DNA from 3 places in the Streptomyces sp. NPDC029164 genome. Region 3 is predicted to be linked to each of the others. Evidence: riboswitches for the same ligand, from Rfam matches in the RefSeq annotation. Region 3 holds a riboswitch; each other region holds the start of a gene.

Region 1 (2,253 bases), on a different contig from region 3:
CGAAAAAGGGCCCGAATACCCCTCTTCCGGGACATAGGTCTCCGGTTCGTCGCCCGTTGTCCGGTACGCACGCCGCCGCCCGGCGCGTGGGGGGAGACGCGCCGGGCGGGGGGAATGCTGTGCGTTGCGTACGCTCTTGCGGCTATTGCCGCAGTGTTCAGCTGAGCTTCAGCTTCTGACCCGGGAAGATCAGGTCGGCGTCCGAGACTATGTCCTTGTTCAGCTCGAAGAGCTTCTCCCAGCCGCCCTTGACGCCGTTGACCTCGGCGATGGTGCCCAGGGTGTCGCCGGGCTTGACCTCGTACGAGCCGTTGCCGGTCTTCGGGGCCTCGGGGGCCGCCGGGCGCTCGGAACGGGTGGTCGGGGCCTCGGAGCGCTTGGTCTCCTTCTTCGGCGTGGCCTTCGGGGTGGCCTTCGTCTCGGTCTTCTTCGAGTCGGCCTTCGGCTTGTTCTGCGTCGAGGTCTCCGTGCCGCCACCGGCGTAGGAGGAGTTCGACAGACCCTTGCCGCAGTGCGGCCAGGCGCCCTTACCCTGGCCCTTGAGGACCTTCTCGGCGACGGCTATCTGCTGGGACTTCGAGGCCTGGTTGGCCTGCGCGGCGTACGACTTGCCGCCGTACGCGGCCCACGTCGAGGACGAGAACTGCAGTCCGCCGTAGTAGCCGTTGCCCGTGTTGATGGACCAGTTGCCGCCGGACTCGCACTGCGCGACCTTGTCCCACTCGGACGCGGTGGCGGCGCTGGCGGTGCCCGCGGCCATCAGGGGGGCGGCGACGGCCACACCGGCGACACCGGCGAGCGTGACGATGCGGACGGCCTTGGAGGTGCGACGGTGCTTGCCCTTGCCGGAAAGCAGCATGGAGTTTCTCCTCACCGACGCCTACGAGGTGAGCTGTCGGGTTCGGGCGAGTGAGTTGCCCGGCCGTGCGACCTAGCGCACGTCTTAACCCCTAGCCGGTGGCGTGACCGTCTCTCAACGGCCGCTCCCGGCGCCTACCTTGGTTCCCCCGCTCCTGCCTTCGGCGCTTGACGCGACGACTGTTCCCCCCGTCCGCCGGCAGGATTCGGCGATGCGGTCGAAGGAGCCCGCGGTGGCGGGCGAATCAGAAGGTAGACAGGTCTCTCCCCGATGTTCAACGAGGAACATCGGGGAGAGAGGGGCCCTACTTGCGCTCTCCGCAGGGGCGTTTGCGCAGGTGAGGACGGGGTTTGCGGAAGCCCCGGGGCGGGACACGCCAGTTGACCGGAAGAGACACATGTCTCACTTACAGATAACCGACAATCAGTTCTTTCCGGGCGCCTGAAGTGTCCTTATTGCATGGTTAGATCCAGGTTCTGTCCGGGCTTGATCAGGTTGGCATCCTCGCCGATGACCTGCTCGTTGGCCTCGTAGAGGCCGTTCCAGCCGCCCTTGACTCCCTTGGCAACCGCGATGGTCGCCAGGCTGTCGCCCTCCTGGACCGTGTACGTGGGGGCCGACGCGGCGTCAGACGGGACGGGGGCCTCGGGCGCGGGAGCGCCGCGGTGCTTGCCGCTGCCCTCGGCCGGAGCGCCTTCCGGAGTGGCGCCCGGGGTCGCCGGGGCGGTCGGGGCGGCCGGGTCCGCCGGGGTCGCACCCGGGGTGGTGGTGGGCGGGGTCGTGGGCGCCGAGGGGTCCACCGGGAGGGTCGGAGCCGTCGGGTCGACGGGCGGCAGCGGCGTGGTGCCCGGGGTGCCCGGGACCGCCGGCTGCGACGGGTCGACGGGAGGCGCCGTCGGGGCGTCCGGCGCCGGCATGACGGGGAGTCCGACGGACGGCGCGTCGGGGATCAGGAAGGGGCTGCCTGTCGGGCTGGGGGCCGCGTGGGTCGGGGCGCCGAAGTCCTTGGCCGGCTCGCCGCCGGTGGTGGACGGGACCGCGTCGTCCGGGCGGGAGGGCGAGGGGGCGATCGGGCCGGAGGTGCCGGGCAGACCGGGATCCACCTTGGCGGCGGGGCCCTGCTGCTCCAGTCCCGCCGAGGTGGCGCACAGCGGCCACGCTTGCGGTCCCTGCGAGGCCAGCACTCGCTCGGCCACGGCGATCTGCTGGGACCGGCTCGCGAGGTCGGCGCGCTCGGCGAAGTCGAGTCCGCCGGCGCCCTGCCACTCCTCCTGGGTGAACTGCAGCCCGCCGTACGCGCCGGTGCCGGAGTTGGCACTCCAGGAGCCGCCGCTCTCGCACTCGGCGACCTTGTCCCAGGTCGCGGTGTCGGCAGCGGTGGCATTGGTGGCGGC
Region 2 (2,253 bases), on a different contig from region 3:
GTCTCGTGGAACCAGCCGCCCAGGGACCGCAGATCCTCCCCCTGGCCCCGCCTGGCCCGCTCCTGCCCCAGCCTGACCAGCCCGCGCAGCACCTTGAGGTGCGCCTCGGTGCGCCGCCGGGCGGCCCGGGCGGCCGCCAGGGGCTCCAGGAGCATCCGTACCTCCAGGAGGTCCCCGGCCTCCTGCTCGGTCGGTTCGGCCACACAGGCCCCCGCGTGGCGCCGCGTCGTCACGAAGCCCTCGGACTCCAGGGTCCGCAGCGCCTCGCGGACCGGGACGCGCGAGACCCCGTACCGGCGGGCCAGCACCTCCTCGGTCAGCCGGCTGCCCGGCTCGAACACCCCGGAGACGATGTCGTCGCGGATTGCTGTGCATACCGCGTGCGCAGGAATACGCAAGACCGGACCTCCGCCTATTTCCGACTGCCAGCGTCATTGCACGCACGCATGCGCGTGCTGCGACTCTATTGCAACACACGATAATTTCCGAGAGCGCCCGGAAATGCGAAACATTTGCACAGAGACGCAACACGAAGGCCCCGGCTCGGGGAGCCGGGGCCTTCGGAAAAGGTGCGGGACGGAGTCAGAGGCTGACGCCGTGCGAGCGCAGGTACGCGATCGGGTCGATGTCCGAGCCGTACTGCGAGCCCGTGCGGGCCTCGAAGTGCAGGTGCGGGCCGCTGGAGTTGCCGGTGGAGCCCGACAGGCCGATCTGCTGGCCGGGGGTGACCTGCTCGCCGACGGAGACGTTCAGCGAGGTCATGTGCCCGTACTGGGTGTAGGTGCCGTCGTTGTGCTTGATGACGACGTTGTTGCCGTAGGCGCCGCCCCAGCCGGCCTCGACGACGGTGCCGAAGCCCACCGCGTGGACCGAGCTGCCGGAAGCCGCGTGGAAGTCGATGCCGGTGTGGCTGCCGGAGGACCACATGCCGCCGCCCGCGTGGTACTGCGTGCTGACGTACGAGCCGTCGACGGGGGCGACGAAGGTGTTGAGGCGCTTGCGCTCCTCCTCGCGGGCCGCACGCTCGGCGGCGTCGCGCTCGGCCTTCGCCTTGGCCTCGGCGAGGCGCTTGGACTCGGCGGCCTTCTGCTTGGCCTCGGCCTCCGCCTGCGCCTTGGCGGCGGCGTGCTCGGCGGCGCGCTGCTGGGAATCGGCCTGGTCGGCGATGTCACCCGCGAGGTCCTCGGCGACGACCACGGCGCCCAGCCCGTTCTCGGGGGCGGAGCTGCTGTGGTTGTCCGCGGCGAAGGCCGGGGCGGCGAGGGAGCCGACGACACCCGTGGTGGCGATCGCGGCGATACCGGCGTAACCGGCGGTCTTCTTGCTCAGACGGCTGGAGCCACGGTGCTTACCGGTACCAGCGGGACGACTGCCAAACGCCATGAAGGGTTTGATCCTTTCCTTCCTTCTCGCCTACCGGGTTAGCTGACGGGTTCGGAGCAGGAAGGTCTCCTACGGGCCTCCTCTTGCGAGGGGGTCCGATTCACCCCAGGGACACATGTGGGTCCCCGGCTCCCCAGGCTCGCGCCTGACGGGGACTCGGCGATCGCTGTCCGGTGCCGCGGATGCGGCGGGCACAACTGACGGACAGCACGGCCGACGCTAGGCGGATCATCAGTCAATCGCCAAACAGACGCGCCTTTTTGTTGCGTACGCCACACCGCATACAAGCAACCTAGCCACCAAACGGACAAAAGGGGCTCCGGCGGATAAGCTTGCCAGAGCCCCTGCGCGATCCGTCGGTCGGCCGTCAGCCGGCCATCACCGACAGGTCAGTTGGTGACGACCGTGACGTCCCCGATCCCGAGGGCGCGCACCGGCTCCTCGATCACTGCCGCGTCGCCCACCAGGACCGTGACCAGGCGGTCCGCCGGGAAGGCCTTCACGGCCGCCGAAGTCGCCTCCACCGTGCCCGTTTCGGCCAGCCGCGCGTACAACTGCGCCTGGTAGTCGTCCGGCAGCTCCTGCTCGACCTGGTCGGCGAGGGTGCCGGCGACCGAGGCCGCCGTCTCGAACTTCAGCGGGGCCACGCCCACCAAGTTCTGTACGGCCACATCGCGTTCGGCGTCGGTCAGACCGCCCTCCGCGAGGGTGCGCAGCACCTTCCAGAGGTCCTCCAGTGCCGGACCGGTGTTCGGGGTGTCCACCGAGCCGCTGATGGCCAGCATCGAGGCGCCCTTGCCGTCCGCGGTGGAGCGCAGCACCTGGCCGAAGGCGCGCACGCCGTAGGTGTACCCCTTCTCCTCGCGCAGC
Region 3 (2,253 bases):
GCGACCAGGTACTCGGCGCGGGCGTCGAAGAGCGGTGCCAGCAGCTCCATCACCTCGGGGGAGCGGGCCTCGTCGGACGCGCTGCTGCGGCGCACCCGGTAACGGCGGTGCGGGGCGTTCGACTCCAGGTAGTCCGCCACGATCGCCTCGCGCCCGACGCCCAGCGCGAGCAGGGTGACGGCGATCGACAGGCCGGCCCGGTCCTTGCCGGCCGCGCAGTGCAGGAGGGCCGGGACGCTGTCCTCGGCGAGCGCGTGCACGACCCGGCTGTGCTCGGCGGTGCGCTGCTCGATGATCCTGCGGTACGAGTGCGTCATCCGGGCCGCGGCCTTGCCGTCGCCCAGGATCGTGCGCAGCTGGGCGAGGTCGCCCTCGCGCACCAGCCGCCAGAACTCCCGGCCGTCGGCCGGATCGGAGAGCGGGATGTTCACGTTCCGTACCCCGGGCAGTTCCACGTCCGGCCCCTCCAGCGCGTGGTCGGCGCCGTTGCGGAAGTCGAAGACGGTGTGGAGGCCGAGCGAGGCGAGGAACTCTGCATCGGTTTCGGTGGCATGCGCGAGATGTCCGCTTCGGAACAGTCGTCCCGCCTTGACCCTTCGGCCATCAGAAGTCGGCAATCCGCCCACATCACGGAAATTGCGCACTCCGGTCAGCTCCGGCTCCTGTATCTGCTGGGTCACGGGAACTCCTCCGCTTCATGGTGAGACTTCTGTCCGAATTGAGCTGTTTGGCGCCAACTTGCCATATCCGGAGGCGAGATCGGGCACGTCCCCGTGAGCCAGATCATACGGTGACCGTGAGTGCCTGATCGCGAATGCCGAATGGCCCCGTCAGAGCGGTTGTTGACGGCGGGTAATGGACGCAGGGTGACCAGAATTCCGCCGATTCCTCAATCCTGTGATTCCGTCAGGAAATTCGCGGCTTGTTCCCCGCCGTCGCAAGGGTTTACCTTCGCGATCGATCCGGGTGGATCGCCGAATCCTGCCGCCGCCCGGAAACCGCACCCGACTATTCGCGCGGCAGGAGCGGGGGAACCAGGTAAGCCGCTGTCCCGGAGATCTTTTCGGAGATCTTTTCGCCGGGACGGCTCGGGGTGAAGACGTACATGTCCCGTACATGTACGGCCGGACATCTCCAGTCCGAACCCGACAGCTCACCTCGCAGGCGCCGGAGAGGAAGTTCGCCATGCCTGCAAAGGGCAAGCACCGCCGTCCCAAGTCCCTGTCGATATCGCGCGGTTTCGCCGTCGCAGGCACCGGTGGCGCGGCCCTCGCGCTGCCGCTGATGGGCGCCGCGGGCGCCCAGGCGGCCGGCGCCCCGGCCGCGGCGACCGCGGTGGCCCCCGCCGTGGCCCCGCAGGTCCCCGCCGCGCTGCAGGCCGCGCCCGTCGCCGCCGTGCAGGCCGCCCCGAGCGTCTACACGGTCGTGCCGGGCGACTACCTCTCCAAGATCGCCGCCGAGCGCCACCTCTCCGGCGGCTGGGAGCAGCTGTACGCCGACAACCGCGAGGCGGTCGGGGCCAACCCGTCGCTGATCCACCCCGGCCTGAAGCTGCACCTCGGCGGCGTGGGCGAGGCGGACCCGGTGGACGCCGCCCCCGCCCCCGCCCCCGAGGCCGCCCCCGAGGCGGCGCCGAAGGCGGCACCGAAGGCGGCACCGAAGCCGGCCGCGAAGGCCGCCCCCGCGCAGCAGGACTCCGAGGCCGGGGCGCCCGCCGCGCAGAAGTCGGCCTCCGGCTTCGTCTCCCCGCTCGGCAACACCGGCGTCTCCACCCAGTACAAGGTCGCGGGCAGCATGTGGTCCTCCGGCTACCACACCGGCGTGGACTTCATCGCGAGCTCCGGCACCACCGTCAGGGCCGTCGGCGCGGGCACCGTGGTGTCCGCCGGCTGGAGCGGCTCGTACGGCAACGAGGTCGTCATCCGGCACGCGGACGGCAAGTACTCCCAGTACGCCCACCTGTCCCAGCTGTCCGTCTCCTCCGGCCAGAGCGTCACCGCCGGGCAGACCCTCGGCCTCTCCGGCTCCACGGGCAACTCCACGGGCCCGCACCTCCACTTCGAGATCCGTACGGGCTCCTCGTACGGCTCCGACATCGACCCGCTGGCCTACCTCCGCTCGAAGGGCGTGAGCATCTGACGGCACCCGCCGTCGGAGCGGGAACACACATGAGGCCGGGACCCGAGGGGGGTCCCGGCCTCACGTGTACTTATTCCTTATCCCCCACGTGGTACAGATCACGGTCCGTCAACC

Evidence for each region. Region 3 has a riboswitch for cyclic di-AMP ahead of ACZ4VT_RS28530 (LysM peptidoglycan-binding domain-containing M23 family metallopeptidase). Riboswitches for the same ligand answer to the same signal wherever they lie in the genome.
Region 1: another riboswitch for cyclic di-AMP. It lies ahead of ACZ4VT_RS19005 (transglycosylase family protein); the one in region 3 lies ahead of ACZ4VT_RS28530 (LysM peptidoglycan-binding domain-containing M23 family metallopeptidase).
Region 2: another riboswitch for cyclic di-AMP. It lies ahead of ACZ4VT_RS10265 (M23 family metallopeptidase); the one in region 3 lies ahead of ACZ4VT_RS28530 (LysM peptidoglycan-binding domain-containing M23 family metallopeptidase).

The regions. Positions count from the first base shown of each region.
Region 1 covers NZ_JBVHWW010000018.1:90,490-92,742, reverse strand. The annotation lists gene ACZ4VT_RS19005 (transglycosylase family protein) at 158-859, opposite strand; cyclic di-AMP (ydaO/yuaA leader) riboswitch at 863-1,035, opposite strand; gene ACZ4VT_RS19000 (transglycosylase family protein) at 1,312-2,253, opposite strand, start outside.
Region 2 covers NZ_JBVHWW010000008.1:86,942-89,194, reverse strand. The annotation lists gene ACZ4VT_RS10270 (GntR family transcriptional regulator) at 1-398, opposite strand, end outside; gene ACZ4VT_RS10265 (M23 family metallopeptidase) at 583-1,383, opposite strand; cyclic di-AMP (ydaO/yuaA leader) riboswitch at 1,397-1,555, opposite strand; gene ACZ4VT_RS10260 (M16 family metallopeptidase) at 1,773-2,253, opposite strand, start outside.
Region 3 covers NZ_JBVHWW010000033.1:93,190-95,442, forward strand. The annotation lists gene ACZ4VT_RS28525 (tyrosine-protein phosphatase) at 1-680, opposite strand, end outside; cyclic di-AMP (ydaO/yuaA leader) riboswitch at 996-1,182, shown strand; gene ACZ4VT_RS28530 (LysM peptidoglycan-binding domain-containing M23 family metallopeptidase) at 1,186-2,139, shown strand.